DNA from 2 places in the Erwinia sp. HR93 genome. Region 2 is predicted to be linked to the other one. Evidence: predicted binding sites of a transcription regulator. Region 2 holds the regulator's gene; the other holds the start of a gene.
The links. Region 2 encodes LexA, which represses DNA repair genes until DNA is damaged. Its sites were predicted from a motif close to TNCTGTATGTACATACAGNA; they were not measured.
Positions count from the first base shown of each region.

Region 1: mutH (DNA mismatch repair endonuclease MutH) is a predicted target of LexA. The motif match lies at 6,821-6,840, and genes of this name have one in related genera.

Region 1 covers NZ_JAXUDP010000001.1:2,097,361-2,106,742, forward strand. The annotation lists gene aas (bifunctional acyl-ACP--phospholipid O-acyltransferase/long-chain-fatty-acid--ACP ligase) at 1-2,025, shown strand, start outside; gene lplT (lysophospholipid transporter LplT) at 2,012-3,202, shown strand; gene SFA31_RS09815 (NADP(H)-dependent aldo-keto reductase) at 3,293-4,333, opposite strand; gene SFA31_RS09820 (YgdI/YgdR family lipoprotein) at 4,586-4,804, opposite strand; gene SFA31_RS09825 (TerC family protein) at 5,078-5,791, opposite strand; gene mutH (DNA mismatch repair endonuclease MutH) at 5,905-6,591, opposite strand; gene rppH (RNA pyrophosphohydrolase) at 7,273-7,803, shown strand; gene ptsP (phosphoenolpyruvate--protein phosphotransferase) at 7,816-9,382, shown strand, end outside.
Region 2 covers NZ_JAXUDP010000001.1:1,070,653-1,080,034, reverse strand. The annotation lists gene dinF (MATE family efflux transporter DinF) at 1-899, opposite strand, end outside; gene SFA31_RS05115 (hypothetical protein) at 1,446-1,661, shown strand; gene lexA (transcriptional repressor LexA) at 1,793-2,401, opposite strand; gene SFA31_RS05105 (diacylglycerol kinase) at 2,510-2,878, opposite strand; gene plsB (glycerol-3-phosphate 1-O-acyltransferase PlsB) at 3,010-5,448, shown strand; gene ubiA (4-hydroxybenzoate octaprenyltransferase) at 5,847-6,719, opposite strand; gene ubiC (chorismate lyase) at 6,731-7,231, opposite strand; gene SFA31_RS05085 (hypothetical protein) at 7,498-7,914, opposite strand; gene SFA31_RS05080 (hypothetical protein) at 7,985-8,242, shown strand; gene psiE (phosphate-starvation-inducible protein PsiE) at 8,815-9,228, opposite strand.

The DNA.
Region 1 (9,382 bases), 1.0 Mb from region 2:
TTCATGCCGGTGCGTCCGGTTTTCGCCGTTTACAGCTCTATTACTTCTCAATGGTTTATGCGCTGGTTAACGCCGATTATCGATTTTGTGCCGCTGGATCCTACAAAACCGATGTCGATGAAACAGCTGGTGAGGTTAGTTGAGCAGGGGCGCCCGGTGGTTATTTTCCCGGAAGGGCGTATATCCACCACCGGCTCGCTGATGAAAATATACGATGGTGCGGGATTCCTTGCGGCGAAGACGCAGGCAACCGTGGTGCCGCTGCGCATTGAGGGGGCGGAACTGACATTTTTCAGTCGCCTGAAGGGGAAGGTAAAGCGGCGATTGTTCCCCCGCATTTCACTGCACGTCCTGCCGCCAACGCGCGTTGCTATGCCGGAAGCGCCGCGCGCGCGCGACAGGCGCCGCCTGGCGGGGGAGGCTCTGCATCACATTATGATGGAAGCGCGAATGGCTTCAAGGCCGCGCGAAACCCTGTTTCAAGCACTGCTGCGCGCCCAGTACCGCTATGGCGAGCGTAAACGCTGCATCGAAGATATTAACTTTAAGCCGGACACTTACCGTTCACTGCTCATGAAGACGCTCTTTGTTGGCCGCGTACTGAATCACTATAGCCGCCCGGGAGAAACGATTGGTCTGATGTTACCGAATGCCGCCATTAGCGCCGCGGTGATTTTCGGCGCGATATCGCGCGGGCGCGTGCCGGCAATGATGAACTATACGGCGGGCGTTAAAGGGCTAACCTGTGCGGTGACATCGGCGCAAATCAAGACGATTTTTACCTCGCGTCAGTTTCTGGATAAAGGCAAGCTTTGGCACCTGCCGGAGCAAATTACCGATGTTCGCTGGGTGTTTCTTGAAGATTTAAAATCGGAAGTCACGCTGCGCGATAAGCTGTGGATTTTTGCCCATATGATGATGCCGCACCTGGCTGAAGTACCGCAGAAGCCGGAAGATGCTGCGCTGGTGCTATTCACATCAGGCTCGGAAGGCAGCCCAAAGGGCGTGGTGCATAGCCATAAGAGCCTGCTGGCGAATGTGGAGCAGATTTGCTGCGTTGCGGACTTTACGGCGGACGATAAATTTATGTCGGCGCTGCCGCTTTTTCACTCGTTCGGGCTAACCGTCGGGCTGTTTACGCCGCTTTTCACCGGCGCGGAGGTCTTTTTGTATCCCAGCCCGCTGCATTATCGCATCGTGCCGGAGTTAACGTATGACCGTAACTGTACGGTGATTTTTGGCACCTCGACTTTCCTTGGCAATTACGCGCGCTTTGCCCATCCTTACGATTTCTACCGCGTGCGCTATGTGGTCGCTGGTGCGGAAAAACTGCAGGATAGCACGCGGCAACTTTGGCAGGATAAATTTGGGCTACGGGTTCTTGAAGGCTATGGCGTAACCGAATGCGCACCGGTGGTGTCGATTAATGTTCCTATGGCGGCCAAGCCCGGTACCGTAGGGCGTTTATTGCCGGGGATGGATGCGCGATTGATGAGCGTGCCTGGCATAGCGCAGGGGGGACGTTTGCAGTTGAAAGGGCCAAATATCATGAACGGCTATCTGCGTATTGAGAAACCAGGCGTGCTGGAAAAACCCGCTGCCGAAAACGAGCAGGGCGTTATGGAAGATGGCTGGTATGACACTGGCGATATCGTACTGTTTGATGAACAGGGTTTTTGTTCAATCCAGGGGCGGGCAAAACGATTTGCCAAAATCGCAGGTGAAATGGTGTCGCTGGAAACCGTAGAACAGCTGGCGCTCGCGGTATCCCCGGAAAAAATGCACGCGGTTGTGGTGAAAAACGATGCGGCGAAAGGTGAAGCGCTGGTGCTGTTTACTACCGACCCAGATATGGCGCGCGATCGGTTGCAGCAGCAGGCCCGCTCAGGCGGTGTGCCGGAGCTGGCGGTGCCGCGCGATATTCGCTATCTCAAACAATTGCCGGTGCTGGGCAGCGGTAAGCCAGATTTTGTCACCCTGAAAAACACGATCGATGAGACGGAAAGTGACAATGAGCACAAATAACGCAGACGCTTCGCTGTGGTCGCGTGGAATGGGCGCTGTGGTTATTGCGCAATTTTTCTCGGCGTTTGGCGACAACGCGCTACTGTTCGCGACGCTGGCGCTCCTGAAAACGCTGCACTACCCCCAGTGGAGCCAGCCGGTTTTACAGATGGTTTTTGTGGGAGCCTATATCCTGTGCGCGCCGTTTGTCGGCCAGGCGGCCGATAGCTTTGGTAAGGGCCGCGTTATGATGGTGGCGAACGCCATGAAACTGGCCGGAGCGATGGTCATTTGCCTGGGGTTTGACCCATTTTTGGGTTATACGCTGGTTGGCATCGGCGCCGCCGCGTATTCACCCGCGAAGTATGGCATCCTCGGCGAACTCACTACCGGAGACCGGCTGGTGAAGGCGAACGGTCTTATGGAATCTTCAACGATCGCCGCTATTTTACTTGGCTCTGTGGTCGGCGGTATGCTGGCCGACTGGCACGTTTTGGCGGCGCTTATCGCCTGCGCATTAATGTATGCGGCGGCGGTAGCCGCAAACGTTATGATCCCATCGCTGGCGGCCGCCCGCCCCGGCCAGACATGGCATCCGGTGCGTATGATTCATCGCTTTATAGATGCCTGCCGGGCGCTGTGGCGCGATGGTGAAACGCGGTTTTCATTAATGGGCACCAGCCTGTTTTGGGGAGCCGGCGTCACGCTGCGCTTTTTGCTGGTACTTTGGGTACCAGCGGCATTAGGTATTACCGATAACGCGACGCCAACCTATCTCAACGCAATGGTGGCGATTGGGATTGTTGCCGGAGCCGGGGCCGCCGCGCGGTTAGTGACCCTTGAAACGGTCGGGCGCTGTATGCCTGCGGGAATATTGATAGGCGTAGTAGTGGCTTTCTTTGCCGTGCAGCATAGCCTGCTACCTGCCTATGGATTGCTACTGCTGATTGGTATTCTGGGCGGCTTTTTTGTCGTACCGCTTAATGCGCTATTGCAAGAGCGTGGTAAGCGTTCCGTCGGCGCGGGAAATGCGATTGCGGTGCAAAATCTGGGCGAAAATACGGCGATGTTACTGATGCTCGGTGCCTATTCTTTGGCGGTTAAGGTAGGGTTTTCGGCGCAGGGCATCGGCCTCGGATTTGGCGTTGTATTTGCGCTGGCGATTGCCGGTTTGTGGATATGGCAGCATCGTCGCTGAACCTTACCATTATTGATATCAGGCCTGCCTGCGCGCCGCGCGGGCAGGCCTTTTGTCTGTGAATGCAACCAATTACTTTCTCAGTCGCAGTCAGGGGGCCGGGTAGGTATACACCTGATGAATAGCGTTCAGTTCGGCGAGCAGTTCGTCGCTCAGTGTGATATCCAGACTGTCGAGATTAATTTTTAATTGTTCAAGTGAGGTCGCGCCTAAAAGCGTGCTGCCAACAAAACGCTGCTGGCGAACGAACGCCAGCGCCATTTGCGCCGGGTCAAGCCCGTGGCGTTGCGCAAGAGCGACATATGCGGCGGTTGCCTTACCGGCCTGTTCACCGCTATAGCGCGTAAACCGGCTAAATAGCGTGTTGCGGGCTTTAGCCGGCTGTGCTCCGTGAAGATATTTCCCGCTTAATACGCCAAAGGCGAGGCAGGAGTAAGCCAGCAGCATGACGCCTTCGTAGCGGCTTACTTCCGCCAGTCCCACTTCGAAGCTGCGGTTTAGTAAGCTATAAGGGTTTTGCACCGTGACTATACGCGGCAGATCGTGCTTTTCGGCCAGCGCCAGGTAGCGCATTACACCCCATGCCGTTTCATTGGAGACACCGATGTAGCGTATTTTCCCAGCGCGCTGACATTCGGCAAGGGCTTCCAGTGTTTCAAGCAGCGTTATTTCTGGCGCTTTGTCGTCCCAGCGGTAGCCAAGCTGCCCAAAGCAGTTAGTGCTACGCTGCGGCCAGTGGACCTGATAAAGATCCAGATAATCAGTTTGCAGGCGCTTCAAGCTGGCATCCAGCGCATCGCGAATATTTTTGCGATCCAACTTTTGATTCGGGCGAATCTCGCTGTCGTTATTGCGCGCAGGGCCGATAACCTTTGAGGCGATAATCAGTTTTTCTCGGCCACCGCGTTGCGCCAGCCAGTTGCCAATAAAGCGCTCTGTTTGCCCCTGGGTTTCCGGGCGGGGTGGAACCGGATACATTTCTGCGGTATCAATTAAGTTCACGCCCTGGCTGACGGCGTAATCAAGCTGCGCCTGCGCATCCGCCTCACTGTTCTGTTCGCCGAATGTCATCGTTCCAAGCCCAAGTGCGCTAACTTCCAGCGAGCTGTGTGGAATACGGTGGTAATGCATGCCGGTTTCCTTATTTATTATGAGTTGATTTAGCCTGAGAAGAGCGAGTTTGGCACCGTGATGGCGGCGTTGCCGGTGAGCCAGCTCGCTGCGGTATTGCTGCGGATAACGGCCTGTATTTCAGGGTCATAAACTCTGGGTCTGTAGTGAACGTATTTTTATTGGATGCCCGGTAGTTTTTTATCGCCCGAATGGCGCTGCGAAAAGCACTCCTCAGGCGAAAAAAAACGGCCCAGGGCCGATTTTTATACCTTACCGTTCGATAATTTGTGAAACATCGTCGCGGTTAATCTGCATCTCGTTTCCCTGGATGTCCCGATAACTGACAAGCCCGGTATCATCATCTATCTGCGGTTTGCCTTCCGTAAGGATCATTCGCCCGTCTTTTGTGGCCATAACATAATCACTACTGCATCCTGATACGGCAAAGACCAATCCTACGGCGGAAATGGCGACAGCCCATTTTTTCATTTTCTTCCCTCTTTCCGTTCGTGACTACTGATAAGCATTTACCCTAACCGATCGATAAGTAAACGACCGTGAGGCAGGGCATTTTCCGATAAGCGCGTATAGCGTCGAGATATAGCGATTTTTCACGCTGAGTAGCCGAAAGAGCCGGCCAGGCCATCGACGTCATCAGCCAGAACTTTATTTATTAATAACCTACACTTACCAAAGAAGAAAGCTATGAAGTCTGAAAAAAGGATATTTCTGTCACAAAACCCCCTGGCAGAGGGGGCACGGTTAGCTGCGATGTTTTTTGCTGCGTAACAGATTCAGGCTTTCAACGGCGATAGAGAAGAACATGGCGAAGTAGATATACCCCTTGGGAACATGGATATCGATACTTTCCAAAATAAGCGTCAGTCCCACCAGAATCAGAAACGCCAGCGCCAGCATTTTTACTGAAGGATGCCTGTCGACAAACTCGCCAATGGGGCGCGCGGCGAACATCATTACCCCCACGGCTATGACCACTGCCGCCATCATAATGATTAAATGCCCGGAAAGGCCGACTGCGGTAATTACGGAATCAAGGCTGAAAATAATATCCAACAGCATAATTTGTAAGATTGCACCCCAAAATGAGTGGACGTGGGTCTCTTGAGCGCTTTCATCGCCTTCAATAGACTCGTGGATCTCTTTACTCGCTTTGATTACCAAAAACAGGCCGCCGAGCAGCAGAATCAGATCGCGCACGGAAATCGCGTGGCCAAAAACGGTAAATAACGGCTGGATCAGATGGCTTACCCAGGCGATAGAGGCCAGCAGCGCCAGGCGCATGAGCATCGCCGCGCTAAGCCCCACGCGCCGCGCGCGGTTTTGCAGATGCGGCGGTAGTTTCGCCACCACCAGCGAAAGAAAAATGATGTTATCAATACCCAGTACGATTTCCAGAAGCGTGAGCGTGCCAAGCGCCAGCCACGCGCTGGGATCTGTTATCCATGCAAGCAACATTGACTATCCTGCTAAAAAAGAAAAATGTCGGGCCGGTTAAGCAAGCCTGTGACGAAAATACCCTCAAAAAGAAGGCGTAGTATAGGCTATGTTGCGCGTCGGCAAAATGCCGTTTACAGGAGAAAATGGCGGGCCAGCAGAGCGGCAGTAAAGGCTTTTTTTAGATAAAATCCGCGTGGGAGGGTTAAAATTGGCTCCCCGTGTTCCCCGATGGCTTCCGTCAGCGCCCGAGCGTTAGCCGCCTTAGGACGTATTTGTAAAACTTCGCCGTGCCGGGCGGTAATACGTTCAACGTGCCCTAACACAATGAAATCCATTAACTCTTCCCAGTCGCGACGTAGCTGTTCATCTTCTTCAGGCGACGGGCTCCAAAGTAGTGGACTACCGACGCGGCGTTCTGATAAGGGGATACTGCGCTCGCCTTCAACGGGAATCCATAGCACCCGGCGCAATTTATAGCGCACATGGCTGCTTTCCCAGGTAATTCCCGTATTGCCCGTTAAAGGTGCGACACAAACGAAAGTGGTTTCCAGCGGTCGGCCGTGGGCATCGACCGGAATGCTCTTAAGCTCAATACCGAGTGCCGCAAAATCCTGTTCTGGCTTGCTGCCAGCGCTGGCTCCGAGCCAGTGTTCCAGCAGTAAACCTGTCCAGCCTTTATCTCGCTTTAAATCTTGAGGAATAGGCAGCCCTGCGAGGCTTGCCAGCTCGCCCAATGTGTAACCTGCCAGCCGGTGCGCCTGGTCAATTAACTGTGCCTCGCTTGCGGGAGGTTGCAGAAAAGGGCGTAGTAATTCCATTGCTCGTTATCAGTGGTTAAAAAATCGCCGCCTGATGGCAGGCGCGGTGAATAAAGTGTACCTGCCCTGAGTAAAAATACCAACGTTATGATTTTCCGTATATTTTATTAGCGTAATTTGTTGGGTATTCGCTGGCATAAAAGCTTTTCCCTTTCTGAACACTGGCAATGAACAGGATCTTCCCCCCGGTTATCCACAGAATAATGGGATAACTGGGGGAAATGACGACTACTGTTTCCATTTACAGGCTTGACGAATGCCATATTTGCGATATTCCACCCAATTATGACTAACTTATTGGCACAATCTGTGGATAAAATCGACTGTGTATAAAAAAACGTCAGCTTGCGGATCTTTAGTGGGTAACTGGGGATATAGGCCCCGTGAATCCTCATTATTATTTATTTAATTTTTTGATATATAAGGAATATTAAGATATTCCCGCTGAGGGGTTCAAAACGCTGTACAGAGTTTTCCCGCGTTAATTCCTCACTTCTACACAGCGATATCCACAGAAAAAGTGAATAAACTCGCGCTAAAAGCCGATGTCTGTTTATAACTTGAGCTTTTACTGTGAGTTATTCAATGGTTATACCTTTTCAACAACGCGAGAGAGTGGTTTACCGCCCAACGGGAGTATGAAACAATCGACGCCATCCAGATTTATTTTGAGGTAGTCCGGTGATTGATGACGATGGCTACCGCCCAAACGTTGGAATTGTTATCTGTAATCGTCAGGGGCAGGTTATGTGGGCCAGACGTTTTGGGCAACATTCCTGGCAGTTTCCTCAGGGAGGAATTAATCCCGGAGAGTCCCCTGAGCAGGCAATGTACCGGGAACTGTATGAGGAAGTGGGGTTACAGCGCAAAGACGTGCGCCTTTTAGCCTCCACCCGCAACTGGTTACGGTACAAATTACCAAAGCGTTTGGTGCGTTGGGATACAAAACCTGTCTGTATTGGGCAAAAACAGAAGTGGTTTCTGCTGCAATTAACCGGCAGCGATAGCGATATTAATATGCAGGCCAGCGGTATGCCCGAATTCGATGGCTGGCGCTGGGTGAGTTATTGGTATCCGGTTCGGCAAGTGGTGTCTTTTAAACGCGATGTCTATCGTCGCGTAATGAAAGAGTTCGCCAGCGTGGTAATGCCGATGCAGGAGCCAGGCTCTCAGCGGCATTCATCGCCCCACTGGCGGCGAAAAAGAGGCTAGGCCACGCGTAATATGCTTACTCCGCTACGAGAGATAGTCGAAAAAGTTGCCAGCGCTCCCCGTCTTAGCGAGGCGCTGGAAATTTTGGTCAATGACATTTGCCGCGCAATGGATACGGAGGTTTGTTCGGTCTATCTCGCCGACCATGAACGGCGCTGTTACTATCTAATGGCGACGCGGGGCCTTAAAAAGCCGCGCGGTCGCACCATTACCCTAGCGTTTGATGAAGGCCTGGTAGGGCTAGTGGGCCGTCTGGCCGAGCCTATTAACTTAGCCGACGCGCAAAAACATCCGAGCTTTAAATTTATCCCCGCCGTAAAAGAAGAACGCTTTCGTGCTTTTCTGGGCGTGCCTATTATCCAGCGCCGTCAGTTGCTCGGTATTCTCGTGGTCCAGCAGCGTGAACAGCGGCAGTTCGATGAGAGCGAAGAATCTTTCCTCGTCACGCTCGCAACGCAAATGGCCGCCATTCTCTCTCAGTCGCAATTAACCGCGCTGTTCGGGCAATATCGGCAAACGCGCCTGCGCGCACTTGCGGCCTCACCCGGCGTGGCGGTGGCAGAAGGGTGGATGGATACCACGATGCCGCTGATTGAGCAGGTGCCGGAGGCCTCTACGCTGGATGTCGCCCGTGAGCGCGAGCGCCTTTCTTCTGCTCTGGAAGAGGCTTCTGCGGAGTTTCGGCGCTTCAGTAAACGCTTTGCCGCAGGCGCGCAAAAAGAGACCGCGGCGATTTTCGATCTGTATATCCACCTGCTGTCTGACGTTAACCTGCGCCGTGAGTTATACGCAGAGATTGAAAAGGGTGCCGTTGCCGAATGGGCCGTCAGAAAAGTAATTGAAAAATTCGCCGCACGCTTTGCCAGGCTTAATGACGGTTATCTTAAAGAGCGGGCCGTTGATTTACGCACTTTGGGTCAGCGCCTGCTATTCCAGCTTGATGATACGATCCTGGGGCCAAATACCTGGCCTGCCCGCTTTGTTCTGGTTGCCGATGAGCTATCGGCCGCCACGCTCGCTGAAGTACCGACGGAGCGTCTGGCAGGCGTTGTGGTTCGCGACGGCGCGGCCAATTCGCACGCGGCGATTATGGTCAGAGCGATGGGCATTCCCACCGTTATGGGCGCGGATATCCAGCCGCAGATGCTGCATCAGCGAATGCTCATTGTTGATGGCTATCGGGGGGAGGTGCTGGTCGATCCGGGGCCGACGCTGATAACGGAATATCAGCGGGTAATTGGCGAAGAAAATGCGCTCAGTCAGCTGGCAGAAGAAGAGGCGACTCAGGCCGCGCGCCTGAAAAGCGGTGAGCGTATCCAGGTGATGCTTAATGCCGGTCTTAGCCCGGAGCTTGAAGAAAAGCAGGGAGCGTGGGTAGACGGCATCGGCCTGTATCGCACAGAAATTCCGTTTATGCTACAGAGCGGTTTTCCCTCGGAAGAAGAGCAGGTCGCCCAATATCAGGGCATGCTGCAAACGTTCTACAATAAGCCTGTGGTGCTGCGTACGCTGGACGTGGGCGCCGATAAACAATTGCCCTACATGCCTATCAGCGAAGAAAATCCCAGTCTCGGCTGGC
Region 2 (9,382 bases):
CCGTAAGCCTGCCCGGAATACGCCTCCACCGCATAAGCAAAGCCGTCAAGCGCATAGGCCGTAAACGTCAGTAGCGTCATTAACACCGCATTGACCGCAACAATATCGTTCCCTAGCCTGGCACCATAGATGGTCAGCGACGCGAAACATATCTGTAATAGCAGCGAACGCAGCATGATATCGCGATTCAGCGCCAGTAAACGGCGCAGATTGCCGCGCCACGCGCCTTTGAGTAGCTGGATATCTATACCGCGCAGGCGCATCACTCGAAATACCATAATTAGTCCCACCAGCAGCGTGCCATATTCTGCTATTACCGTTGCCAGCGCTGCCCCCCGCACGTTCATGCCAAGTCCCATAACGAACCAAAGGTCGAGTGTGATATTCAACACATTCCCCACCACCAGCAAAATAACCGGAGCCCGCGCATACTGGACGCCCAATAACCAACCTAATAGCACCAAATTCGCCAGCGAGGCCGGCGTGCTAAGCCAGCGGATCTCCAGAAAACGACGCGCCTGATATAAAACATTTTCATTGCCGCCCACCGCATGCAAAGCCAGGTCAATCAGTGGAGTACGTAACGCAACGATAGCAACCCCTGCGCTTAACGCCAGCATCATAGGCTGAGCTAAAGCGCGCGCCAGCGCCGGGATATCTTTAGCCCCCCACGCCTGAGCGGTCAGCCCCGTCGTGCTCATACGTAAAAAAAGCAGCAGCATAAACAGGAAGCTGGTCGTGGTTGCTCCCACGGCTACGCCGGCCAAATAATCTGGCGAATCAAGATGGCCGATAACGGCGGTATCCACCAGCCCCAGCAGCGGTACAGTGATATTGGAAAAAATCATCGGCAGCGCCAGCCGCCACAGTGCTTTATCTGTTTTATGGAAAAAAGGCATCGTCCAGCCCATTTATAATGATTTATCTTCTCCTGCTGCGAACAGCAGGCTTCATGGTTCTAAACTACCCGATCGGGCGTAGCGCAGGCGTAACATGGCAAATGATTGCGCGCGCTTTAGTGCCCCTGCATTCAGCCAGATATTCACAAGTTAGCGTGGTGCTCTCAATAAAGCTAAATAGACCGGGCCGCAAAGTGTATCCAATTTAACGGCAAATAACGTTCTTAAGTTCAGGCAGCATTGTTGAGATGAATATTAAAAAGCTTAAATAGAGGTCAGTAACGCCTCGGACACTGAAACAACCTGTGAATAAGCGGGATAAGGTAAGTATGATGGCTCTATCAAATACATCACCAGCGCTTTCTTCCTGACAAGAAAAGCGACCGGCTAATAAGATAAGCATCTGGCAGGCACGGAAGATATACGCATCCGGAAGATATGTACATTAATCCCAGACGAATGCGTATATCAGAGCACCTTCCACCGTATAAGCTGGAGCGCAGGCTAAAACTATTGTGCAAAGGAATTACCGGGCGAAGGCCGTGCGTGCAGGCAAATAACCTGCCACACACCGCCATAATTTACCTGCTTCAGTTAACCCGCATCCCTTTGCTTATCGACTCTGCATCGGCCGGCTATGTTTCCCTTCCCCTGTCGTTTTCATCTCAGCGCAGCGCTGAAAAAGTAGAGTTCGCCGCGCAGCATCCTGCCCTGAAATTACGGTGCGCCTGGCAACGTCTGACGTTGAGGAAACTACTCTGATTGTAATAGCTGACACACTGCGCGCCGCCTGTGGGCTGGCAGCACGCGAATAAAAGCGCCGACAGGATGGCTGGCGCTTAATCCAAATATACCGCAGATAATAGCCAGGAAGGCTTAGTGTTTTAAAACGGTTAGAGCCATTCGCCGTTGCGAATAACGCCGACGGCCAAGCCCTCAATGCTAAAGTTTTGCGAACGCAAATCCACTTCAATCGGCTCGAAGTCACTGTTTTCTGGCAGTAGCCAGACAACATTTCCCTGTTTTTTTAACCGCTTCACCGTGACCTCGTCTTCAATACGAGCAACTACTACCTGACCATTGCGTGCTTCCTGGGTTTTATGTACGGCAAGTAAGTCACCGTCCATAATACCGATATCTTTCATCGACATACCGCTCACGCGCAGGAGAAAATCAGCGCCAGGCCTGAATAAAGAAGGATCAACCTGATAGTGCCCTTCAATATGCTGCTGCGCCAGCAGCGGCTCTCCGGCGGCAACGCGCCCTACCAGCGGAAGGCCTGCTTCTTCTTCCACCATCAGTCGAATACCACGGGAGGCACCAGAGACGATTTCAATTACGCCTTTCCGCGCCAGCGCCTTTAAATGCTCTTCCGCGGCATTCGGAGAACGAAATCCAAGCTGCTTAGCAATCTCTGCCCGCGTTGGCGGCATACCCGTCTGGCTAATATGCTCCCGGATGAGGTCAAAAACCTCCTGCTGTCTGGCCGTTAACGCTTTCATTTCGCCCCCTGGTTGTATATACAGTTATGCTGTGAGTATATACAGCGCAATACGTTAAGGGAACCATAATTCAGCAAAAACCAGCGACTTATCGCAATACCGGGCGAATCAATAAAAGCGTTGCCACAATAATGAGATCCAGACAAAAGCGGCGAGCAGCATCGCAATGAATACCGCCGCCGATCCCATATCCTTCGCGCGGCCAGAAAGTTCATGCTTTTCAGTACCGATACGATCAACCACTGCTTCAATGGCGCTATTAAGAATTTCAACGATCATAATAAGTACCACGGATCCAATAAGCAGCACGCGCGTTAACGCATCAATATCCAGCCAGCAGGCGATGATTATGCCCGCGACCGCCAGTAATGTTTCCTGACGAAAGGCCGCCTCATTGCGCCATGCGGCGCGAAGCCCCTTCCAGGAATAGCCGGCAGCCTTGATAATACGGGTAATACCGGTGGTACTATTAGCCATGAAAAAACCCTTTTTTAAAATTTGCGTCCTGGCGAAAAAGCCGTAAATACAGCAATGTCGCAGAATTTATATGCTATTTCTGGTATGCTGCGCCGTAATGACGCTCTTCACTCAGAGGCTTAACATTGTCTATGGTAGACTGGCCCCACTTTTTCTATAAGTTGCTTAATTTACCACTAAGTTTGCTGGTAAAAAGTAAATTAGTTCCTGAAGATCCCTGCGCTGAGCTGGGGCTCGATATCTCCAGACCGATAATTTATGTCTTACCGTACAATTCAAAAGCGGACATTCTGACGCTTCGTGAACAGTGTCTGGCGCACGATCTGCCCGATCCCTTCGATCCGCTTGAGGTTGATGGCATTGTTTTACCGCGCTACGTATTTGTCCACGACGGACCGCGCGTATTTACTTATTACACGCCAAAAGAAGAGTCGATAAAACTGTTTCATGATTATCTGGATCTTCACCGGCGCAACCCTAATCTGGATATCCAATTGGTGCCGGTTTCCGTTATGTTCGGGCGCTCGCCCGGGCGTGAAAAAGGAGAATCAAATCCTCCTTTACGCATGCTTAATGGTATTCAGAAATTTTTTGCGGTGCTGTGGCTGGGCCGCGATAGCTTTGTCCGTTTTTCCACGCCCGTCTCGCTGCGCTGGATGGCCACGGAACACGGCACCGATAAAAGCATCGCGCAGAAACTGCTGCGCGTTGCGCGTATGCACTTCGCCCGCCTCCGTTTAGCCGCCGTAGGGCCGCGCCTTCCTGCTCGCCAGGATCTGTTTAATAAACTCCTTTCATCCCGGGCTATCGCTCGGGCGGTCGAGGATGAAGCTCGCAGCAAAAAAATTTCGCATGAAAAAGCGCAGCAAAATGCCATTGCACTAATGGAAGAGATTGCCGCCAACTTCTCCTATGAGGCCATTCGCATTACCGACCGCGTACTTGGTTTCACCTGGAACCGGCTTTATCAGGGGATTAACGTTCATAATGCTGAACGGGTGCGCAAGCTGGCGCATGAAGGGCATGAGCTGGTGTACGTTCCCTGCCACCGCAGCCATATGGATTATTTATTGCTGTCGTACGTGTTATACCATCAGGGTTTAGTGCCACCGCACATTGCCGCCGGTATCAATCTGAACTTCTGGCCCGCCGGCCCAATATTCCGCCGCCTCGGCGCTTTCTTTATCCGCCGCACCTTCCGCGGAAACAAGCTTTACTCAACCGTGTTCCGTGAGTATTTAGGCGAACTTTTTAGCCGCGGCTATTCCGTGGAATATTTTGTTGAAGGCGGGCGCTCCCGCACCGGGCGCCTGCTAGAGCCGAAGACGGGTACGCTCTCGATGACACTACAGGCAATGCTGCGCGGCGGCTCCCGCCCGATAACCCTGGTGCCTATTTACATCGGCTATGAACACGTGATGGAAGTTGGCACCTATGCGAAAGAGCTGCGCGGGGCCACGAAAGAAAAAGAGAGCCTGCTTCAAATGCTGCGCGGCCTTAGCAAACTGCGCAATCTTGGCGAAGGCTACGTCAATTTCGGCGAACCCATTCCGCTGAACAATTGGCTGAATCAGCGCGTGCCTGAATGGCGCGAAGACATTGATCCTATTGAAGCCGTGCGTCCGGCCTGGCTAACGCCCGCCGTAAACGAAATCGCCGCCACGTTAATGGTGCGTATTAATAACGCCGCCGCCGCTAATGCCATGAACCTGTGCTGTACGGCGCTGCTGGCCTCACGCCAGCGCTCGCTTACCCGCGAGCAGCTTCTTGAACAGCTAGATTGCTATATAGATCTGCTGCGCAATGTGCCCTACGCGCCGGACACTACCGTGCCGTCCGCCAGCGCTAGCGAACTTATCGATCACGCATTACGCATGAATAAGTTTGAAGTTGAGCAGGACACCATCGGCGAGATTATTATCCTGCCGCGGGAACAGGCAATATTAATGACTTATTATCGCAACAATCTGATGCATATGCTGATTCTGCCATCCCTGCTGGCCCAGATGGTGACTCAGCGTCGGCATATTACTCGCGATGAACTACTGCGCCAGGTAACGCTACTGTATCCCATGCTGAAAGCTGAGCTTTTCCTGCACTGGGATACCCCGGCGCTGGCAGCCGAAGTCGATGCGTTACTGGCAGAGATGCAGCGCCAGGGCCTGTTGCTAATTAATGGTGATACGGTACAGCTTAACCCCACTCGTTCACGTACGCTGCAGCTACTGGCGGCCGGCGCGCGGGAAACTATTCAGCGCTATGCCATCACATTCTGGCTGTTGAGCAATAACCCCACCATGAACCGCGGCACGCTGGAGAAAGAAAGCCGCACTCTGGCCCAGCGCCTGTCGATGCTGCACGGCATTAATGCCCCGGAATTTTTCGACAAAGCGGTCTTCTCAACTCTGGTGCTGACGCTGCGCGATGAAGGCTACCTGAGCGACACCGACGATGCGGATCGGGAAAAAGCGCTGCTTGCATGGCGGCTGCTCTCCGATTTGCTGGCGCCGGATGTGCGTCTGACCATTGAAAGCTCCGTAGCACAAAGCGGCCTTCCGGAAAAAGCATAGCGGCCTGACGCCCGCCTGCAGCCCTCTTACCGCCTTGCAAAAGGCGGTAAATTTTCACCCTTCCCAAGCTCGTCATAAGGCGCCTAACGCCATGCCGTTTTACTGCCCCCGATGCCAGGGCTCCGACAAATCAAATGCAGCCCGTATCTATGTTCGTATTTTCCATAAGTAATCCACCACTGGCTGGCAAAAAGCGATACTAATTGATACTCAAATGGGCATTATAGCCGCGCATCTCACGCCCAGCCGGCGCGCTTTTTAACGCCTTCTCATCAAGAGTCGCCATATCTCACCTCAACCCTCGCCAATTACGCAGAAATAATAAGCTAGAGCTAAAGCGTAATAAAAAAATGCCCGCACGGGGCGGGCAGCGTTGAATACTGGCTATCTCGGCGAGATTAAAACGGCAGGAAACTCAGCATCAGACCGCCGAATAAAATCAGCCCGACATAATTATTATTCATAAAAGCGCGGAAACAGGCATCGCGATCGCGGCCAACCATCAGCTTTTGTTGATAGACAAACAGCCCACCCGCCAGCGCCAGAGCGCAATACCATGCCAGATTGAGGTGATTAAGCTCGCCAATCAGCGCCAATAGCGCCAGCATCGCCACCTGCAGCAGCCCGATAATCACCGTGTCGTAGCGCCCAAACAGAATCGCCGTTGATTTTACGCCAATCTTCAGATCATCATCCCGGTCTACCATAGCATATTCCGTATCGTATGCCACGGCCCAGACAATATTCACCAGAAACATCAGCCAGCAGGAAAGCGGCACGCTTTCACTCACCGCGGCGAACGCCATCGGAATGGACCAGCCAAACGCCGCGCCCAGCACCACCTGCGGCAGGTGGGTATAGCGCTTCATAAACGGATAGACCCACGCCAGCGCCAGCCCAATCACGGAAAGCAGGATGGTCATTGTATTGAGCGTTAACACCAGCAGGAACGAGAGCACCACCAGCACCACAAATAGCGTGCGCGCCTCTCTGCCGGTAACCGCGCCGCTGGGCAGCGGGCGATTAGCCGTGCGCTTAACGTGCCCGTCAAATTTCCTGTCGGCATAATCATTGACTACACATCCCGCCGCGCGCATTAACCAAACGCCGGCGATAAAAACGAGCAGAATGGAAAGCGGTGGCGCCCCCGGCGTTGCCAGCCACAAAGCCCACAGCGTGGGCCAAAGCAGCAATAGCGCGCCAATGGGTTTGTCAGTACGCATCAGGCGGTGATACGCCAGCAGTTTACTCTGCTTCAGACTCCACTCCATTTTTCATCCTCTCAATACAGCGGTGACGCAGGCAGGAATAGCTCCGTCAATAATAGTGGTTTTCCTGACAATTTCAGGCGGGAACGCCTTCCCCATAGCGCATCGTGCCGCCCTACTTCAATAAAGTCGCGCGTTAAATTTGAAGAGGTAAACAGATAACGCCCCAGCGGCGTCGTCCCGAGGTTACGCAGCGCCAGTTCAGGGCCATTCAGGGTGGATTCTGGCACCAGGGTGCGCCCGGCAAGCCAGGGGGCACCGTCCCCACACAGTAAAATTTCCCGCAGCCAGTAACGTTCATCTGCCGGGAGCAGCGCTGCTTCTTGCGGTAACAGCGCCTGCGCGGAGACAAAATCTTCAAATAGCAGCGTTACGCTTACCCGCTCGCAGCAGCCCTCAAAACGGCGGGTCATTGAATCCTCAAGAAGCAGCCATTCGCGCAGCGCGGGCGTAATCTCCGGCGGGCGCTGAAAGTAGCGAATGGCTCGCAGCTGCTTTAATGCGGGGTGAGACATAGCGCATTCTCCAAACCTGGCTCTGGACGCAGCATTGTACCCTGGAAGCCATGAGGCGTGGACGTTAACCTACAGATTCTCGATCGTTTGGATAACAAAGCTGCAACGACGGCCGCGCTCGCTTTGGCTGCCAGACAATACATACCCCTTTCAAGATTAGAGTTAATAATGCATAACGCACAATAAAATTGTGCATTAACCTGTAACGTCCGCACGCCCGCGCAGGGGCGGAGCCATACTCAGCGATAGAAGTGAAGGCGGGGGATTTACTCTTCTTCGTAATCCTCCATCATCAGCCTTTTATCCAGCTCTTCAGAGTGTTTTTTCATCCATGAAAGCGAGATAGGGCATGATGCAAAAGATATATATTTCAATTTCACAGTCTGTTTTTTATTTCCAAAGTCATCATGTTCCTGAATAACCACCAAATACCGTTTCAACACCTCAACTTTAGTGGTTGTGCGGGTGAGCTGTTTTTTTATCCTTTCAGTGACTGTGTCAATAAGCTCCCTGGGGGCATCGTAATCTTCCCCATCATTTTCCGGGTTAAAACGACTGTAACACCATTCCTCAGCCAGTTTGCCCCATGACCAGTTCAGCTCACCTAACGCTTTCTTTATCTCTACCTGTAATTGCTGCGTTTGTGCTTTTGCACTTTCCGATACCCGCTTTGATGTCCCCATTTGTCCCCATCACGGTTGATATAGTCATTCTCGCTCACAGTGAGCAAGCTAATTTAATAAGGAGTTTAAAATGAGTAATACACTTGAGAATGCCCCAAGTCAGCGGCCACACCACGAGTCAGGCAAGCGTCGTGGCAATAATCCCCCTAAAAAGATTAATGAGGAATTTAATGTGCATAACATTTTACTAGCTTCCCGAAAAATACAGGAAATTATCCTGCTAGTGACCGTGACAATAACTCTTATAAAGGAAAGTAAATTAAGTTGTGCCGTGGGTAATCTTCCCTCGGTGCTTTTTATCAGCATTATTTCAATAGGGTATAATTAACAACTTTTGATATTCTTACTGAACTCTCTCTTTAATGCTGCATCGTCGGATTCATCAAATTCTATATTCTTCATGGTTCTTTCCAGAGCACAGATACACTTCTCTCGTTTTTTATCGAGTAAACGATAGGTAATATCGTTCCCGGAAGAGGTTACGCAGGAATCAATGATTGCGTATTCGATATTTACAGGATACCGGGCTTCTTTCGCCTTATGAAATCCCATACCACCGCCCACCGCCCACCGCCCACCGCCCACCGCCCACCGCCATCACTACTGCCACTTTTAATAAAGTCGAACGGAACTTTATCTTATGAAACTCACTGTGACACTTACTGCATTTCAATGTTTCTTTATCAACATTGTCAGCAGCGCTTAAGCACTTAGGACATACAATTTCCATATTTATACGTCACCCCTTGGTATTGAAATTGTCGATTTATCTCCAGAAACCATTAATACTATAATAATCGTTGTATCAATATCATTAAGCCATCGACAAAAAGCACCGCATTAAGAAAAAAACCAAATAAAAATAAATACATCCGCTCTTATCCTATAATATACGGCTTATTACTCCCGCTTTAACAGGCTGGTATTACATAACCACAGGGTAATCACTAATAACAGAATTGCGCCGGAATAAATAAAAACATCCAGCGGCGATTTGTGATCGACAATAATCAGCCGCACAATGGCCGTGATGCCAATATAAACAAAATAGCGTAGCGGGAAGTGATAGCCGGTCTGGAAATACTTCACGATCAGGGCAATAAATTCAAAGTAGAGGAACCATACTAATAGCCCTTCTACCAGTTGATACTTGGTGACGGCTTCAGACTGGGTAAACAGAACGTGCGCTAAATGAAAGGTCTCTTTGCCCAGGAATACCACCAGAATCACTGCCAGCCCCAGCAGCCCCAGGTTTAAAACGCTCTGCAGCGCAGAAGCGACCAGCGCTGCGCGACGACGGACGGGTTCGGACATGGTTTTCTCTTCACGTTGCTTGCCTGTCGCCAGTTATAGTGCAAAAACGTGATATTGATCCAGTTTTTTACTTATTTGTTAACTTTTATCGGCTCAGATTCCATGCCCGCCACCGGCCAGGCGAACAAAAAATTCCACCGCGTTACAGCCGCCC